4 regions of the Kosakonia oryzendophytica genome follow, and region 2 is predicted to be linked to each of the others. Evidence: predicted binding sites of a transcription regulator. Region 2 holds the regulator's gene; each other region holds the start of a gene.
The links. Region 2 encodes Fur, which represses iron uptake genes when iron is present. Its sites were predicted from a motif close to ATAATAATGAGAACNACTATCAA; they were not measured.
Positions count from the first base shown of each region.

Region 1: feoA (ferrous iron transporter A) is a predicted target of Fur. The motif match lies at 2,008-2,030, and genes of this name have one in related genera.
Region 3: sufA (Fe-S cluster assembly scaffold SufA) is a predicted target of Fur. The motif match lies at 3,504-3,526, and genes of this name have one in related genera.
Region 4: O9K67_RS07410 (Nramp family divalent metal transporter) is a predicted target of Fur. The motif match lies at 2,851-2,873, and genes of this name have one in related genera.

Region 1 is NZ_CP115659.1:424,587-429,477, reverse strand. Features, by position in the region: gene O9K67_RS01955 (Tex family protein) at 1-1,629, shown strand, start outside; gene feoA (ferrous iron transporter A) at 2,137-2,364, shown strand; gene feoB (Fe(2+) transporter permease subunit FeoB) at 2,395-4,713, shown strand; gene feoC ([Fe-S]-dependent transcriptional repressor FeoC) at 4,725-4,891, shown strand, end outside.
Region 2 is NZ_CP115659.1:3,565,840-3,570,730, forward strand. Features, by position in the region: gene seqA (replication initiation negative regulator SeqA) at 1-214, opposite strand, end outside; gene ybfF (esterase) at 397-1,170, shown strand; gene ybfE (LexA regulated protein) at 1,306-1,587, shown strand; gene fldA (flavodoxin FldA) at 1,751-2,281, shown strand; gene fur (ferric iron uptake transcriptional regulator) at 2,570-3,016, shown strand; gene O9K67_RS17330 (beta-N-acetylhexosaminidase) at 3,112-4,891, opposite strand, start outside.
Region 3 is NZ_CP115659.1:2,900,397-2,905,287, forward strand. Features, by position in the region: gene sufD (Fe-S cluster assembly protein SufD) at 1-872, opposite strand, end outside; gene sufC (Fe-S cluster assembly ATPase SufC) at 847-1,593, opposite strand; gene sufB (Fe-S cluster assembly protein SufB) at 1,611-3,098, opposite strand; gene sufA (Fe-S cluster assembly scaffold SufA) at 3,107-3,463, opposite strand; gene O9K67_RS14000 (alpha/beta fold hydrolase) at 4,051-4,824, shown strand; gene O9K67_RS14005 (PilZ domain-containing protein) at 4,757-4,891, opposite strand, start outside.
Region 4 is NZ_CP115659.1:1,508,713-1,513,603, forward strand. Features, by position in the region: gene O9K67_RS07400 (EAL domain-containing protein) at 1-1,323, shown strand, start outside; gene O9K67_RS07405 (NupC/NupG family nucleoside CNT transporter) at 1,372-2,559, opposite strand; gene O9K67_RS07410 (Nramp family divalent metal transporter) at 2,913-4,151, shown strand; gene O9K67_RS07415 (DUF2502 domain-containing protein) at 4,206-4,532, opposite strand; gene mgrA (L-glyceraldehyde 3-phosphate reductase) at 4,656-4,891, opposite strand, start outside.

The sequences.
Region 1 (4,891 bases), 2.0 Mb from region 2:
CTGAATGCCGACCCGCAATTTGACGAGCCGCCAAAAGAGAGCCACTGCGAGCAGATCATTATCGATCATCTCGGCCTGCGTCTTAACAATGCCCCGGCAGATAGCTGGCGCAAAGGCGTGGTGAGCTGGACCTGGCGCATCAAAGTGTTAATGCATCTGGAAACCGAGCTGATGGGCACGGTGCGTGAACGCGCAGAAGATGAAGCGATTAACGTTTTTGCCCGCAACCTGCACGATCTGTTGATGGCCGCACCGGCAGGACTGCGCGCCACCATGGGACTAGATCCGGGTCTGCGTACCGGCGTAAAAGTCGCGGTCGTGGATGGCACCGGCAAACTGGTGGCGACCGACACCATTTATCCGCATACCGGCCAGGCTGCGAAAGCGGCGGTTGCCGTGGCGACACTGTGTGAGAAGCATAACGTTGAGCTGGTCGCCATCGGTAACGGCACCGCGTCCCGCGAAACAGAACGTTTCTATCTCGATGTGCAAAAACAGTTCCCGAAAGTCACTGCGCAAAAAGTGATCGTCAGTGAAGCAGGCGCATCGGTCTACTCCGCATCTGAGCTTGCAGCGCTGGAGTTCCCGGATCTCGACGTTTCCCTGCGCGGTGCAGTCTCTATTGCCCGCCGTTTACAGGATCCCCTGGCTGAGCTGGTGAAAATTGATCCCAAATCCATCGGCGTCGGCCAATATCAGCACGATGTCAGCCAGACGCAGTTAGCACGTAAGCTGGATGCGGTCGTCGAAGACTGCGTGAACGCAGTCGGCGTTGACCTGAATACCGCCTCTGTTCCGCTGCTAACACGCGTGGCGGGCCTGACCCGCATGATGGCGCAGAATATCGTCACCTGGCGTGATGAAAATGGTCAGTTCCAGAATCGCCAGCAGTTACTCAAAGTTAGCCGTCTTGGGCCGAAAGCCTTTGAACAGTGTGCAGGTTTCCTGCGTATCAACCACGGCGACAACCCGCTCGATGCCTCAACGGTCCACCCGGAAACGTACCCGGTGGTGGAGCGTATTCTGGCGGCAACCGCGCAATCCCTGCGCGATTTGATGGGCAACAGCAGCGAACTGCGCAAACTGAATGCCGCTGAATTTACCGATGAGCGCTTCGGTGTGCCAACGGTGACGGACATTATCAAAGAGCTGGAGAAACCGGGTCGCGACCCGCGTCCGGAGTTCAAAACCGCGACCTTTGCTGAAGGCGTTGAAACCCTCAACGACCTGCTGCCCGGCATGGTGCTGGAAGGTGCGGTCACCAACGTCACTAACTTCGGTGCGTTCGTTGACATCGGCGTGCATCAGGATGGCCTGGTCCATATCTCTTCGCTGGCGGACAAGTTCGTTGAAGATCCACATACGGTGGTCAAAGCAGGCGATATCGTCAAAGTGAAGGTGCTTGAAGTGGATCTCCCGCGCAAACGCATCGCGCTGACCATGCGTCTGGATGAGCAACCCGGCGACAGCACCACCCGTCGCGGTAATGGCAACAGCAACGGGGGCAACCGCGATGCAGGCCGCAACAATGCGCGCCCGGCGAAAGCCCCGCGCGGCCGCGATGCACAACCCAGCGGCAACAGCGCAATGATGGATGCGTTAGCGGCAGCAATGGGTAAGAAACGCTAAACGTCAACGATAGCCCTTCCGGAACAAGAGAAGGGCTATTTTTCCTCAAACTATTCGAAAATATAAGTATTGATCCGCACCGTTATTCGACGAAATAAAACTAACGCATTATTTTACATGCTAATTAGCGTTCAAAAATATTAATCAACCCTATCTATAATTAGCTCGCTTAATGCCCTGTATCTGCGCCTTATTTACGTTATCCACTTTCCATTCTTAATAAACGCTTAAGTCTGAAAAATGCCATTAACGATCTTTTTGTGTTTCTCTTTATCCAATGCAGCACGAAATGGATAACACAACAAAATGTTGAGCTACGTCAAAACAGGTCCAAATTAATATATTCGACTGCCTGCCAGCGCATTTTTATGATTGATGATAAAAACTATTCTCATTATCATTGTGCCATGTTGAGTATTTCTCTTTTTTCATTGGCCCTTTACCGGATGCCATGCGCCCGCACGACGCATGATAAATATTGGTTCACAGCGTACATAAGTAGGTTCTATGCAATTCTCTCCTGACAGCGCGTGGAAAATTACCGGCTTTTCACAAGAAATTAGCCCGGCATGGCGGCAAAAACTCCTCTCTTTAGGCATGTTGCCCGGTTCCTCTTTTAATGTGGTACGTGTGGCACCGTTAGGCGATCCCATTCATATCGAAACCCGACGCGTTAATTTGGTGTTACGAAAAAAAGATCTCGCCTTCCTTGAGCTGGAAGCAGTTTCACGTTAATGGTTCAGCCGTTACAGAGAGTTACGTAAAATGAAAAAAATAACCATTGGCTTAATTGGTAATCCTAATTCAGGCAAGACGACATTATTCAATCAGTTAACCGGTGCGCGCCAGCGTGTAGGTAACTGGGCTGGCGTTACCGTTGAACGCAAAGAGGGTTCATTCACCACCACAGATAAACAGGTTACGCTGGTCGACCTTCCTGGTACTTACTCCCTGACCACCATTTCTGCGCAAACCTCACTGGATGAACAGATTGCCTGCCACTACATTCTGAGCGGCGACGCAGACTTGCTGATTAACGTGGTAGATGCCTCCAACCTGGAGCGCAACCTCTACCTGACCTTACAACTGCTGGAACTCGGCATTCCCTGCATTATCGCGCTGAATATGCTTGATATCGCCGAAAAGCAGAAAGTACGCATTGATGTCGATGCCCTTGCTGCGCGCCTTGGTTGCCCGGTAATCCCACTGGTTTCCACACGGGGCCGCGGCATAGAAGCCCTTAAGCTGGCGATCGACCGTCATCAGGCTAACGACAGCGTTGAACTGGTGCATTACGCTCAACCACTCGCACGAGAAGCTGACGCGCTGGCGCATTTGATGGGTGACGAGACGCCGTGGCAGCAACGCCGTTGGATGGGGCTGCAAATGCTGGAGGGCGATATCTACAGCCGCGCCAATTCAGGCATCAGCGCCCAGCACCTGGATACCAGCCTGTCTCGTTTGCAGGCCGAAATGGATGACCCGGCACTGCATATTGCCGATGCACGTTATCAATCCATCGCCGCCATTTGCGACGCGGTGAGCAACACGCTGACTGCCGAGCCCAGCCAGTTCACGGCCGCGGTCGACCGCGTGATCCTGAACCGCTTTTTGGGCCTGCCTGTCTTCCTGTTCGTGATGTACCTGATGTTCCTGTTCGCCATTAATATCGGTGGCGCGTTCGCACCTATTTTTGATGCCGGTTCAGTGGCAGTTTTCGTGCATGGCATTCAGTGGCTGGGTTATACGCTGCACTTCCCGGCATGGCTAACCGTGTTCCTTGCTCAGGGGCTGGGCGGTGGGGTGAATACCGTACTGCCGCTGGTTCCCCAGCTTGGCATGATGTACCTGTTTATGTCTTTCCTAGAAGACTCCGGGTATATGGCGCGCGCCGCCTTTGTGATGGATCGCCTGATGCAATCGCTGGGATTGCCGGGTAAATCCTTTGTGCCGTTGATTGTGGGCTTTGGCTGCAACGTGCCATCGGTGATGGGTGCGCGTACGCTCGATGCACCGCGTGAACGGTTGATCACCATGATGATGGCGCCGTTTATGTCCTGCGGTGCGCGTCTGGCGATCTTTGCCGTCTTTGCTGCGGCTTTCTTTGGTCAGCAAGGCGCGGTGACGGTCTTCTCACTGTATGTGCTTGGCATTGTAATGGCTATTCTGACCGGGCTGATGCTGAAGTTCACTCTGCTGCGCGGTGAAGCGACTCCGTTCGTTATGGAGCTGCCGGTTTATCATGTACCTCACCTGAAAAGCCTGCTGCTGCAAACCTGGCAACGTCTGAAAGGTTTTGTTATCCGTGCCGGTAAAGTGATTATCGTGGTCAGTATTTTCCTGAGCGCGATGAACAGCTTCTCGCTGGATGGCCGCACCGTCGACAAAATCGACGAGTCGGCGTTGGCTTCCATTAGCCGCGTCTTCACTCCCCTGTTAGAGCCGATTGGCGTGCATGGCGATCACTGGCAAGCGACGGTCGGGCTGTTCACCGGCGCGATGGCAAAAGAAGTGGTGGTGGGTACGCTGAATACGCTCTACACCGCCGAAAATATTCAGGAAGCGGCGTTTAATCCGGCGGAATTCAGCCTGACGGGCGAGTTAGCGGCAGCGCTGAGTGAAACCTGGAAAAGCCTGCAAGACACGTTCAGTCTGAGCGTGCTGGCCAACCCGATTGAAGCCAGCAAAGGCGAGGGTGAGATGGCCACCGGTACAATGGGCGTGATGAGTGAGAAATTCGGCAGTGCGGCAGCCGCTTACAGCTACCTGATTTTTGTGTTGCTTTACGTTCCCTGCATCACGGCAATGGGCGCTATCGCCCGTGAATCCAGCCGTGGCTGGATGGGGTTCTCGGTATTATGGGGACTGAACATCGCCTACTCGCTGTCGACCCTGTTCTACCAGACGGTGACGTTTAACCAGCACCCGGTTTACAGTCTGACCTGCATTCTGGCGGTGCTCCTGTTCAACGTTGTGGTCATTGGCGCGCTGCGCCGTGCCAGAAGCCGGGTGAACGTCAACCTGCTGGCAACACGCAAAACCGTCGCCAGTTGCTGCGACAGCCCGGCGGGCGACTGCCACTAAGGAGCGACATGATGGCATCGTTAATTGACGTACGGGATTTACTGGCCTTGCGCGGGCGAATGGAAGCCAGCCAGCTCAGCGCGACACTGCACACGCCACGAGCGCTGATCGATGCCATGCTCGCGCGCATGGAGGCCATGGGCAAAGCGGTTCGCATTCAGGAAGAGGCTACCGGGTG
Region 2 (4,891 bases):
CTTTGTCTTTGGCGGTGTTCGCCGGTTTAACCCCTTCAACGGTACTCACAGTACGCGTCTCTTTTACCGGCGTGAGGGAAGCGGCAGGTGGTGACTGTGATACGGCGGAAAATTTCAGCATGCGCCGTAAAATGTCGGATGCGCTCTCGCCGATATGCTTCGTGTGGCTGGCGATATAGGAGTAGAGCTCATCATCAACTTCGATCGTTTTCATCTTAATCCAGTGCAGTATCTTATCTGAATACAAGTGTTGGGATTATAAAGTGAAATCTCAACAGCGGATAGCGTCAAACCAGGGTCGCGGCAAAACTCAGAGTAATTCTGAACCTTGCAGCAGGGCGGCAGAATGTTCAACATAATAACCTAACCCGATAGAGTGAAAAAAAGAACTTTGCCATGAAATTGAATACGCGCGCGCAATCTGCGCAACATCCGCACAACAATTCTCCGGTCGTCCTTGTTCACGGCCTGTTTGGCAGTCTGGACAACCTCGGCGTGCTCGCCCGTGACCTGACGCAGGATCATGACGTACTGCAAGTGGATATGCGCAACCACGGCCTTTCTCCCCGCTCTCCGGAGATGAACTACCCGGCGATGGCACAGGATCTGCTGGACACGCTTGATGCCCACGACATCGGAAAAGCGACGTTTATCGGCCACTCCATGGGAGGGAAAGCTGTCATGGCACTCACCGCGTTGGCGCCAGAGCGGATCGACCAACTGGTGGCGATCGATATCGCGCCGGTGGATTACCACGTGCGCCGCCACGATGAGATTTTCGCCGCCATCAACGCCGTGAGCCACGCACACGCCACCACGCGCCAACAAGCCGCCGCACTGATGCGCGAAGAGATAAAAGAAGAAGGCGTGATCCAGTTTCTGCTGAAATCGTTTGTTGATGGCGACTGGCGCTTTAATGTCCCGGTATTGTGGGATCAGTATGCGCACATCGTTGGCTGGGAAAATGTCCCGGCATGGGATAAACCCGCGCTGTTCGTCCGCGGCGGTAACTCGCCCTATGTGACGGAAGCATACCGTGACACCCTGCTGGCACAATTTCCACAAGCGCGGGCACATGTCATAGCCGGAGCGGGCCACTGGGTGCACGCCGAGAAACCGGAAGCGGTAATGCGCGCTATCCGTCGTTATCTCTCTGAAAAGGCAAACTGATTAAAAAGACGGCGACCGGTCGTTTGATCGCGCCCGGTCGTTGGCGCGCCCGTTGTGCTGATGTATGATGGCGCGCTATTCAGCCCGGGGCGACGTCCCGATTGCTTGTCTTTCCCGTAGTATGCTGCTTAAACCATGGCTAAAGAACAAACGGACCGTACGACACTAGATCTGTTCGCGAATGAGCGTCGTCCGGGAAGGCCCAAGACCAACCCGCTCGCGCGCGATGAACAGTTGCGCATCAACAAACGTAATCAGCTCAAACGCGATAAAGTTCGCGGGCTCAAACGCGTTGAATTAAAACTGAATGTTGAAGCGGTAGAGGCACTAAATGAGCTGGCGGACGCCCGTGAAATGAGCCGTAGCGAGCTTATTGAAGAGATGCTGCTGGCCCAGCTCAACGCCTTACGCGGATAGCGAATCCTCCGAATCACCGCTTTTACGCCTCTTTTCATGTGTCATAGAGTGCAGTCCGGCGCGATAGCTGTTTCCGCGTGCTTCCCTGTTCTGCTATGATTGCCCTTATCTGTGGGCTAAACGCCACCACCATCTCATTAAGTTTCAAGAGGTTATTTTACTCATGGCAATTACAGGCATTTTCTTCGGCAGCGACACCGGTAACACCGAAAATATCGCGAAAATGATTCAAAGTCAGCTTGGTAAAGACGTTGCCGATGTACATGACATTGCCAAGAGCAGCAAAGAAGATCTCGAAGGCTATGACATTCTGCTGCTCGGCATTCCAACCTGGTATTATGGCGAAGCGCAGTGCGACTGGGATGACTTTTTCCCGACGCTGGAAGAAGTAGACTTCAACGGTAAATTAGTCGCCCTGTTCGGCTGTGGCGATCAGGAAGATTACGCAGAGTATTTCTGTGATGCCCTGGGAACTCTCCGTGACATCATTGAACCGCGCGGTGCGACTATCGTGGGCCACTGGCCGACCGCTGGTTACCATTTTGAAGCGTCTAAAGGTCTGGTGGATGATGACCACTTTGTGGGTCTGGCGATTGATGAAGATCGTCAGCCGGAACTGACCGCGGAACGCGTGAAGAAATGGGTTAAGCAGGTGTCGGAAGAGCTGCACCTGGACGACATCATTAATGCCTGATATTTACGGCGTAGCCTGTGGGTTGCGCCGTATTAATAGGTATAAGCGATGGAAATAATTGCTACAAATTTTTAACTTTTTTCTTCATCACTGTACAATAAGCCCTGCTAAACTTGGGCTGCCGCACAGGACTTTGTCGGCGACCCCACGTTTTATAAGCTTACTTTACTTGAGGGCTTGCAGTTTTCATTTAGACATGGCAGTTCTATAATGAGACGCATTATCCCAGGTGCATTCCTATAACTTCCCCTAAGGAAGTGAATCGTATAGCAACAGGACAGATTCCGCATGACTGACAACAATACCGCATTAAAGAAGGCCGGCCTGAAAGTCACGCTTCCTCGGTTAAAAATCCTGGAAGTGCTTCAGGAGCCGGATAACCATCATGTCAGTGCGGAAGATTTATACAAGCGACTGATCGACATGGGCGAAGAGATCGGCTTGGCTACGGTTTACCGTGTATTGAACCAGTTCGATGACGCCGGCATTGTGACCCGTCATAACTTCGAAGGCGGCAAGTCCGTTTTTGAACTGACCCAGCAACATCACCACGATCACCTGATTTGCCTCGATTGTGGCAAAGTGATCGAATTCAGTGATGATTCTATTGAAGCGCGTCAGCGTGAAATCGCCGCCAAACACGGCATTCGTCTGACGAACCACAGTCTCTACCTGTATGGCCACTGCGCTGAAGGTGACTGCCGCGAAGATGAAAGCGCGCACGACGCGAAATAATCCATTCTGATATGCCAAAAGCCAACCTGACGGTTGGCTTTTTTTGGTTGCCGGATAACTGCAGCAGACTGCGCCTTATCCGGCTTACACAGCGATCACGCCTTTACACTGTCCACACGACTTACGCGTTTCCCGTCCGGGCTGGCGGTACGCACCTGCACTTCACCACTCACCTTCGGGCGGGCGCTATCGTCATAACGCTGCCAGTGTTTGCCGCCGTCGGTAGAGTACTCCACCACCATGCCAGGGAAGCTGGTGTTGGCTTCAAGCACGCCCCCCACCACGCGAGCGCCTGGCACTGGCAAGCGGTAGTGAATACCCGCTTTATCGAGTTTCGCCAGCTCGCGGCTGCCTAACACGTTGGCAAAGCGTGTCCAGTCTTTATCCAGGGCACGAACATTGACGAGGTGCGTTTCACCACCTTTATACTCACGACCGGCTTTGTAGTCCTGCTCCCAGGCCGCCCGATGCCATGCGCGCTCCGCCACCGCAACCAGACGCGGATAGATCATATACTCCATCTGGTTATCGGTACGCACCACCTCGCTCCACAACTGCGCGGAGAGACCATACGCCCCAGGCCATGTTTTATCAGACTTCGCGCTAAAGGGGTTGCCATCACGGTCAACAGAAGTTTCGGCGTTTTGCGGCATATTGTCCGGCGCGAAACTGAAGATCTTACGTTCGTCGCTAAAGCGCGTGCCCCAGTAATAACCGCTCTCTTGCGGGTTTACTTCATACGGAAAATCAAGATAGACATAATCCGGGTTGGAAACGATAACGCGGAACCCTTTGTTCGCCCAGTCATTAACCGAGTCAAAACCGCCCCAGTAGAGCGTATCCCAGAAGTTCACGTTGACATGATCGGTGGCGAATACCGATGCGTCTTTGGCATCTTTCAGACCATCCTGCCAGGCTTGCATTGTAGTAATGCCGCGGGCTTTCACCTGTTTGCTGACTTCAATACCAAAATAGCTGGAAAGATGCTCAACATCCGTTACTTTTCCCTCTTTAATTATCGCCTGGCACGCCTGCGACTTCGCCCACGGCTTGTCCTGCTTGCTTTTATCGATGATGCCCTTACCTGCTTCCGGGTTCTTCTGATCGGTATACCCAACGCCCAGGTAAATATTTTTTGCCTCATCACCGCCAAAATGCCAGGTTTGCAGCGGCAGGCCCGCCTCTTTATGCATCTGCTGGATTTCACCGATCACTTTGTCGACGAAATTGCGTGATGAGTCGAGGCAAGGGTTAAGGTAGCCGGTACGGTTATAAAATTGTACCCCGGTAGTGTTGGAGGTATCCGTTGGATCCAGCAAGCGGAACTGCGCCGCGTCCTGCGCTTTGCCCTCTTTCATCAGTCGATCGTAACGGGCTTCCATAGAGATCACGGCTGCACGCGCATGGGCAGGCATGTCAATTTCCGGAATAACCTCGATCTGCCGGGCTTTCGCATACTTCAGAATGTCGATGTAATCCGCGCGGGTAAAGAAACCACTTCCGTTGTTGTTGCTATCCGGGCCAGAACCCAGTTGCGGCAACAGGCAGGTTTTTTCGCTCAGATCGTGACAACGTTTGCTGCCAATATCGGTCAGCTCCGGCAAGCCTGGGATCTCAATACGCCAGCCTTCATCATCGCTGAGATGAAAGTGGAATTTATTCAGTTTATAGGCAGCCATCTGATCCAGCAGACGCAACACCGCATCCTTACTGTGGAAGTTACGACCGACATCCAACTGAATGGCACGGTAGTCAAAGCGCGGCGCATCTTTGGCGTCCAGCGCCGCAATTTTCATTGCACCTGTCGTTGGGATCAGTGACAGCAGTGATTGCAAACCGTAGAACACCCCAGCCTGATCGTAACCGGTTACCACG
Region 3 (4,891 bases), 670 kb from region 2:
TTATGCTCAAGCCAGGTCCGCGTATCGCACACTTCCGACTTCACCGGCATTGCCAGGCTGTTGATATTGAGCTGCGTGTTCTCGCCATTCAGTTGCGTACTGGTGTTATGTCGCAGCACTGCGCCACCGAGCAAGAAACTGTGGCTCTTTGCCGAACCGTTGTCCGCAAGCCAGATATCATTGTGCGCAAAGTGGTAGCTCGCTGGGTTTTCAAACGCCAGCTTCACATGATGCAGACGGGCATTCGCTGCAACGCTCATCGTTAGCCGCGAGCCGGTAAAATGCGGATTGTCGTTGAGGCTGACATAGTGCTCATAGATGGTCGCTTCCGCCCCCTGCGCCAGCGAAAGATGATGGCGATAATGCGCCGTGTTCATCTCATCCCCCGCCACTCCCTGAGTGATATGCATTAAGAGCAACGGCTTAGAAGGCCGCAGGTCTTTCGCCACCTGAATCCAGGTCACGGACTGCGCCAGACTTTCGGTTAAATGCAAAAAGATTTCCGGTTGTACCGGTGCAGGCAATTGCTGGCGGGCATCGTTAAAGGTCACATCAAAACCGGAGCCTGCGGTATCGTCGCTCAGCGCCGCATTAAAAATGCCATTAACAAATACCAGGCGCACCGCATCAACCGGCAGCGCCAGCGCGTCGCGTTGTTGCTCACTGACCGTTCCCGCCGCAACAACAAACTGGCTGCTCAGCAGGCCGTCCAGCGGCGTGTATTTCCAGTTTTCCTGTTTGCGGGTGGGTAGCCCCAAACGCAGCATCTGTTGGAGGTGCTGCTGCGCCGCGTCAGAACGCGCACCCCCCTGCTTTTCAAACAGGTGATGCCACTGTTGCAGCGCGTTACTGCTGTTCTGTAAGCCAGCCATAGCCCTGCTCCTCCAGTTGCTTAACCAACGTGAAATCGCCGGATTTCACGATGCGCCCCTGATATAACACATGCACAAAATCGGGCTTGATGTAATCCAGAATGCGCTGGTAATGCGTTACGATGATAAACGCGCGCTTTTCGTCGCGCAGAGCATTAACGCCATCGGCAACGATTTTCAACGCATCAATGTCCAGACCGGAGTCCGTTTCATCCAGGATGCACAGATCTGGCTCCAGCACCGCCATTTGCAGGATGTCGTTACGCTTCTTCTCACCGCCAGAGAAACCCACATTAACCGAGCGGGTCAGTAAATCTTCCGGCATTTTCAGCAGCTTGATTTTTTCTTCCATGAGATCCTGGAAATCAAAACGATCCAGCGCGTCTTCGCCACGGTACTCACGCACCGCATTCAGCGCGGTTTGCAAAAAGAACTGATTACTAACCCCAGGGATTTCCACCGGGTACTGGAAAGCCATAAACACGCCTTCGCCCGCACGATCTTCCGGCGACAGTTCCAGTAAATCTTTACCTTTAAACTCGACGCTGCCACCAACCACTTCGTAATCTTCACGTCCGGCCAGGGTCGCAGAAAGTGTGCTTTTCCCGGAGCCGTTCGGCCCCATGATCGCGTGCACTTCGCCGGGACGAACCTCCAGGCTCAGACCACGCAGGATGGCTTTATCGTCTACGCTAACCTGCAAATCTTTAATACTTAACATTTATTATCCCTTAATCCTTAACCGACGCTGTGTTCAAGGCTAATGGCCAGCAGTTTTTGCGCTTCAACGGCAAATTCCAACGGCAGTTCGGAGAACACGTCTTTACAGAAGCCGTTGACGATCATCGAGATAGCGTCATCCTCACTGATACCGCGTTGCAGGCAGTAAAACAGTTGATCTTCACCAATACGTGATGTGGTGGCCTCATGCTCAAGCTGGGCGCTGTTATTACGACACTCCACATACGGGAAGGTATGCGCGCCGCTGTCCGGTCCAATCAGCATTGAGTCGCACTGCGTGAAGTTACGCGCATTGGTCGCCGTCGGCATGATCTTCACCAGCCCGCGATAGCTGTTCTGGCTATGCCCGGCGGAGATACCTTTCGAAATAATCGTCGATTTGGTGTTCTTACCGATGTGGATCATCTTGGTGCCGGTGTCTGCCTGCTGATGTCCGCTGGTCAGCGCCACCGAGAAGAACTCACCAATGGAGTTGTCGCCGCGCAGGATACAACTGGGGTATTTCCAGGTGATGGCCGATCCGGTTTCGGACTGGGTCCACGACATTTTGCTGTTGTCGCCTTCGCACAGAGCACGTTTGGTGACAAAGTTGAGGATCCCACCGGTGTTGTTATCCCCCGGGAACCAGTTTTGTACCGTTGAGTATTTCACTTCGGCGTCTCTGTGGATAATCACTTCCACCACGGCGGCATGAAGCTGATAGCTGTCGCGCACCGGTGCTGAGCAGCCTTCGATATAGCTGACGTAACTGCCTTCATCCGCCACCAGAATGGTCCGTTCGAACTGTCCGGTTTTTTCGGCATTAATACGGAAATAGGTCGACAGTTCCATCGGGCAACGCACGCCTTTTGGAATGTAGATAAACGTGCCGTCAGAAGCGACGGCGGCATTCAGCGCAGCAAAGAAGTTATCGTTGGAAGGAACGACAGTACCCAGGTATTTTTTCACCAGTTCAGGATGATCGTGGATCGCCTCGCCAAAGGAGCAGAAGATAATGCCCTGTTCAGACAATTTCTCCCGGTAGGTGGTTGCTACCGATACCGAGTCAAAAATAGCGTCCACCGCCACTTCTTTGCCTTCACGCACCGGAACGCCGAGCTGGTTGAATGCCTCTTCCACTTCTTCTGTCAACCAGGCATTGGTGCCCGTTTGCTGGACAGCCCCCGGTTGAGACGCGCAGGTGTCGTCGCAATTACCGCAAGACGGCGCGGAATAATAGCTGTAATCCTGGTAATCAAGTTTATCGTAGTGCGCTTTCAACCAGTGCGGCTCTTCCATCTCCAGCCATGCATGATAAGCATTCAGGCGGAATTCCAGCATCCACTCGGGTTCGTTGCGTTTTGCCGAGATCGCCCGCACCACATCTTCATTGATGCCTTTTGCCAGCTCATCGGTACTCAACCGGGTAAAAAAGCCCTCTTTATAGTTGAGGTTGCCGCCGGTCCAGATTTTGACATCGTCAGTCGCTTCAGTATTACGAGACATAGTACCGCCTATACCCCAAAACTTTCACCGCAGCCACATTCATGCTGGGCTTTGGGGTTATGAAATTTGAAAATCTGATTTAACCCTTCACGCACATAATCCACTTCAGTGCCGTCGATGAACGGCATCGCCTGCAACGGGACGTAGAGACGTGCGCCATCAGATTCATACAGTAAATCGTCATCTGTGGGCTCCGTTACGGTGTCTAATACGTAACCGAAACCAGCACAGCCGGTCTGTTTAATGCCAAGCCTTACGCCAAGTACACCCGCCTGTTTACTGGCCAGCGCACGGATATGTTCTGCGGCCGCCGGTGTCATGGTCAGCCCACGCCATGCAAAATCTTGCGGATTAAATGATTCCATCGCTTTACCTCACGTCACCCGATCTGAAGAGCATAATGCTATGTTAGTGATAATGATTATCACTTCAACCCGTTTTCCGCAGGGTTATTCCCTGGCAGCCCCTTTTTCGGCACTTGCTATAAGCATAGACTCTGCTGAAAGGCTTTACAGCCAGGTAAAAAATTGTTTAATAAATTGATAAATAACGGCTTTAGGCAACCCGTTGCAGGAAAGCAGGCGGAAAAGAAAAGATGTATAGGTAATACCTATTTTTGATATCGGTTACGTCGTTGCGATGTGTAATGTTTTACTTCTCAGGATAACAGCGCCCCGCCAGTTAATGATGGGCAGCCATAGAATGGGCTCGCTGTACGCTGACACAGTTGAATTTTCACGTTTTATTCCAAAAATCCCTGTTCATCAACAAGCCCCATATTGTCCTGTTGTATCCCCCTGCCGCACTTGTTGCCTGCTATCACACAGCAGAATGAGATTTTATCGTCTTCACCACGGGTCAATAACTCAACTATCATAATCGTTATTGTTTACCCAGGCCCAATGCTATGGGCCATCAAACACGGAGAGTATGGGTGATGACGCAGTCAATGATGTCGTATTCAGATACAGGTACAGGGTTTCCCGTTTTATTAGGTCACAGTTACCTGTTTGATAAATCCATGTGGTCACCGCAAATTGACACCCTGGCAAAATATTTCCGCGTTATTGCGACGGATTTATGGGGCCATGGGCAGTCGCCTGCCCTGCCTGCATCGACATCCTCTATGGCAGACATTGCCGTCGACCATTTAGCATTGATGGACTCACTGGACATCCGTGAATTTGCCGTGGTGGGTTTATCCGTTGGCGGAATGTGGGGGGCTGAACTGGCTGCCGCCGCCCCGGAAAGAGTCAAGGCGTTAATGCTGTTTGACACCTTTGTGGGGGATGAGACGCAAGAGGCAAGGGATCGTTATTTCATGATGCTCAATGCCATCAAAGCACTGGGCAGTATCCCTGTGCCGATGCTCGAGTATGTGGTTGCGCAATTCTATTCCCGATATGCCAATCCGGAAGACATCCGGCAGCTCTCCACCTCGCTCTCCGCGCTAAGTCCCGAACAATTACGCACCAGCATTGTGCCATTGGGCGAACTGATTTTTGGTCGTCCGAATCGCCTGGCTTTGCTGGAAACCATCACCTGCCCGACGCACGTTGCCACCGGGGCGCTCGATTTACCTCGCCCGGCAACCGAAGGGCGACTGATGGCGGAAAAATTGGGTTGTGACTTTACCCTGATCCCCAATGCCGCGCATATCAGTAACCGGGAAAACCCGGAGATGGTGACACAACTGATTGTCGATTTTCTGAGGCAGTACGGGTAAAAAACGGCTGTTCGCTGCGGATAACGGCCTGGAGTTTAACCACGTTCAGGCCGTAATCAGCCGGATC
Region 4 (4,891 bases), 2.1 Mb from region 2:
CTGGCGTTTGTGATGTCGGTATTGATTTGTTTCACCATTTCTATGCTGTATATGATGCGCATTTATACCCATAGCGAATGGCTGAAAGGGCGCTGGCAGGCCCAGGCAATGACCGATCCTTTAACCGGCTTGCCCAACCTGCGCGCACTGGAAAAAATGCTCGACGCGCAGCCCTCCTGCATTGTCTGCTGCTTGCATATGCAGAATGTGGAATTCCTGAGTCGCCATTTTGGCATGATGATGCGCGTGCATGTAAAACGCAGCGTAACGCGTGAGCTGCAACCCTTACTGCAGGAGGGAGAAACCCTCTTTCAGCTTCCCGGAAATGAACTGCTGTTAAAACTGAACGGGCCAGACATCGCCGGGCGTTTGCAACATATGGTGCGTTATCTTAATAGCCGTCGTATCTACTGGAACGCCACTGCGCTGGATATTGAGTTTGGTATCTCGTGGGGAGAATTACAGGCTTCAGGGAAAGAGCTGCATCACACGCTGGGGCAGTTAAGCTGGCTTTCGGAACAGGCCTCCCTGGGGCAGCAGGTACTGGCGCTCACCAATAGTCTGCAAGAGGTGACCGACCAGACCACCGATCGGGTCCTGCTGCTCAACAAAGTGAAGCGGGCGCTGGATAACAACGGCACCGTGCTTTATGGTCAGCCTATCGTTAATGCGCAAGGTATCGGATATCAGGAGATCCTCAGCCGGCTGGTCTGTGATGGCGAGTTGCTAACGCCGGACCAGTTTATCCCGGTGATTGCGCAGTTCAATTTGAGCACCCGTTTTGATATGCAAGTGGTGGATCGCTTACTACAATGGATGCAGCAGCATCCTGGCCCACATGGTGGCGCGCGCTTTTCGGTTAATCTGATGCCGTTAACGCTAATGCAGAACGATTTTGTTGCGCAGCTTCTTTCTCTCTTTGACCGCTATGCCGTGTCGCCGCAGGCGGTGATCATTGAGATCACCGAAGAGCAGGCGCTCTCGCACTCTGAAGTGAGTATTCACAACATTCAACGATTGCGCGAAGCCGGTTTCAAAATTGCTATCGACGATTTTGGTACCGGCTATGCGAACTTTGAACGTCTGAAGCGCTTGCAGGCGGATATCATCAAGATAGACGGTTGTTTCGTGCGGGATATTCTGAACGATCCTCAGGATGTGATGATCGTGAAAGCCATCTGCGAGGTGGCGAAAGGGAAGTCGCTGACAGTGGTGGCGGAGTATGTGGAAAACGAAGCCCAGCGCGCACTGCTGTTGCAAGCCGGGGTCGATTATTTGCAAGGTTACTTATTAGGGAAACCGCAACTGCTGGCGGAGAGATAAAAAAACCGGGGCTATCCCCGGTTTTCAATATTCAAGGCCATCCGGCAATCAGATCACCAGTGCCGCAATCGCAGCAGACAGCACACTCACCAGCGTAGAGCCGTAAACCAGTTTCAGACCAAAGCGGGAAACCACGTTGCCTTGCTCTTCGTTCAGGCCCTTAATCGCACCGGCGATAATACCGATAGAAGAGAAGTTAGCGAAGGAGACCAGGAACACAGAGAGGATACCTTCCGCACGCGGAGAGAGGTTGGCCGCGATTTTCTGCAGATCCATCATCGCCACGAATTCATTGGACACCAGTTTGGTTGCCATGATGCTCGCCACTTGCAGCGCTTCATGGGCCGGTACACCCAGCACCCAGGCGATGGGGTAGAAGATATAGCCCAGAATGCCCTGGAAAGAGATACCAAAAATCGCAGCGAACAGCGCGTTCAGACCGGAAATCAGCGCGATAAAGCCAATCAGCATCGCCGCAACGATAATCGCCACTTTGAAGCCCGCCAGAATGTATTCGCCCAGCATTTCAAAGAAGCTCTGACCTTCATGCAGTCTCGCCATCTGCAGATTTTCTTCGCTCTCTTCCACACGGTAGGGGTTGATCAGCGACAGCACGATAAAGGTACTGAACATGTTCAGTACCAGCGCCGCAACAACATATTTCGGCTGCAACATGGTCATGTAAGCGCCAACGATGGACATTGACACTGTCGACATGGCCGTTGCCGCCATGGTGTACATACGGTTACGAGACATTTTGCCGAGGATATCTTTATAGGCAATAAAGTTCTCGGACTGACCCAGAATCAGGGAGCTGACGGCGTTAAATGACTCCAGTTTGCCCATGCCGTTCACTTTCGACAGCACCGTACCGATGGCGCGGATAATAATCGGCAGCACGCGAATGTGTTGCAGAATACCGATAAGCGCGGAAATAAAGACAATCGGGCACAGCACTTTCAGGAAGAAGAACGCCAGGCCTTCGTCATTCATTTTACCGAATACGAAGTTGGTACCTTCGTTGGCGAAACCGAGCAGTTTTTCAAACATTTCGGAGAAGCCTTTCACGAAGCCCAGGCCGATATCTGAGTTCAGGAAGAACCAGGCCAGTAAAACTTCAATAACCAGCAATTGAATAACAAAGCGGATGCGGATTTTCTTGCGATCGCTGCTTACGAGCAAGGCAAGCAGCGCCACAACAGCAAGCGCCAGGACAAAGTGCAGAACGCGGGACATATTTGCTCCAAATATGAGACGGGTAGAAATTTCTTGCACATTCTATGTAACAAGCTAAAAGAAAACGAGATCAAACACACACTATATTAATGACCTGTGACCAGACTCAAAATTAGTGATCCATCATACATTTCTGCTATGTTAAGTAAGTGGGTGAAAAGTTGCGCCTTGATGCTAAACTCTTAACATAACGCTGCGGCAGATCCCGTTGCCGCCGTCACCATACTGGACATCCAGCCCTTCTATCGTTTCTGGCTATCAGAGAAATCAGGTAAATCCATCTAAATGAACTTGATAATCATTCTCATTTTGATAGCATGAAACATAGCAAAGGCTATATTTAAGGGCATAAAATGAACAGTAGTCGCGTTGAGAATAGCAGTGGGCGGGCAGCGCGCAAGCTAAGGTTCGCGTTAATGGGACCGGCGTTCATTGCGGCGATTGGCTATATCGATCCCGGCAACTTTGCCACCAATATTCAGGCGGGGGCAAGTTTCGGCTATCAGCTCTTGTGGGTCGTTGTATGGGCCAACTTAATGGCGATGCTGATTCAGTTGCTCTCGGCCAAACTCGGTATCGCCACTGGCAAAAACCTGGCTGAGCAGATCCGCGATCACTATCCACGCCCGGTGGTCTGGTTTTACTGGGTACAGGCGGAAATTATCGCCATGGCCACTGACCTCGCGGAATTTATTGGCGCCGCTATCGGTTTTAAAATGATCCTCGGTGTTTCGTTATTGCAAGGCGCGGTGCTGACCGGGGTTGCTACCTTTCTCATTTTGATGCTGCAACGACGCGGGCAAAAACCGTTAGAGAAGGTGATCGGCGGGTTGTTGCTGTTTGTTGCAGCGGCATACATTGTCGAACTGGTGTTTTCTCAGCCGCGGCTGGCAGAGCTGACGAAAGGGATTGTGATTCCCAGCTTACCTGGAACAGATGCCGTCTTTCTCGCTGCCGGGGTGTTGGGGGCAACCATTATGCCGCATGTGATTTATCTGCACTCTTCCCTGACGCAGCATTTGCACCAGGGAACCCAGCGCCAGCGTTATTCAGCCACCAAATGGGATGTGGGGATTGCCATGACCATCGCCGGTTTTGTGAATCTGGCCATGATGGCCACCGCTGCCGCGGCTTTCCATTTTAACGGGCATACGGGGATTGCCGATTTGGATCAGGCTTACCTCACGCTGGAGCCATTATTGAGTCACGCAGCCGCCACCATTTTTGGTCTGAGTCTGGTGGCGGCAGGCCTCTCTTCAACGGTGGTTGGTACGCTGGCGGGGCAGGTGGTGATGCAAGGGTTTGTGCGTTTCCACATTCCGCTATGGGTTCGCCGCACTATCACCATGATGCCCTCGTTTATTGTTATCTGGCTGGGGCTGGATCCGACGCAAATTCTGGTGATGAGCCAGGTGTTGCTGAGCTTCGGTATTGCGCTGGCGTTGGTGCCGCTGCTGATATTCACCAGCAATCGCGCGCTGATGGGGGAACTGGTGAATACATCGCTGATTAAGCGTACCGGCTGGGTGATTGTGATACTGGTGGTCAGTTTAAATGGCTGGTTGTTAGTGGGAACTGCGGCAGGTTTATAACATCCTGTTTACCCATCACCACAAAAAAAGGAGCGCATGCGCTCCTTTTTCGTATTAATGATGATGCCAGCGACCGCCTCGAGGTCCACGGTGGTCATCGCGATCGTTCCAGCCTTCACGGTAGCCGCGTTCATAGGCGTCGCGTTTATCCCAACCGCGATGCCATCCGCGGTCGTGTTTATACCAGTGGTTGCCGCGCCATTCATAGTTGCGACCCCAGTAGTCACGGTCGCGCCAGCGGCCGCCGTCCCAGTAGTTACCGTAATTATCGCGATCGCCAATTTGTAATTTTACAGATGGCAACAGGGTGATTTCGCCAGCATTAGCGACCAGGGGCGCTGAAGCCATTAACACTGCTGCCAGAATCAGTGACCTGAACATACTCTTCTCCTTCACGATCGGGGCCGAAACGGCCTGTTACAACAATCTTACGGGGCGGTAAAACCCCGTATTATTGGCGGAACTCCTAAATCATGAATAGCAGCACTTTTTGCTAAAAAAGCGTTATTTTGCACCGCTGAGAATAGCGTCGATTTCCTTACATTCTGCTGCGCTGAAATCCCGATTGGTCAGCATGCCAACGGCATCGTCCAGTTGCCCGATCTTGCTGGCACCAATCAGCACCGAGGTCACTTTGCCGCCGCGTAGCACCCAGGCCAGTGCCATCTGCGACAGTTTCTGTCCTCGCCGTTGAGCCACAGCATTTAGCGCGTGTACTGTCGCCAGCTTTTCATCAGTAA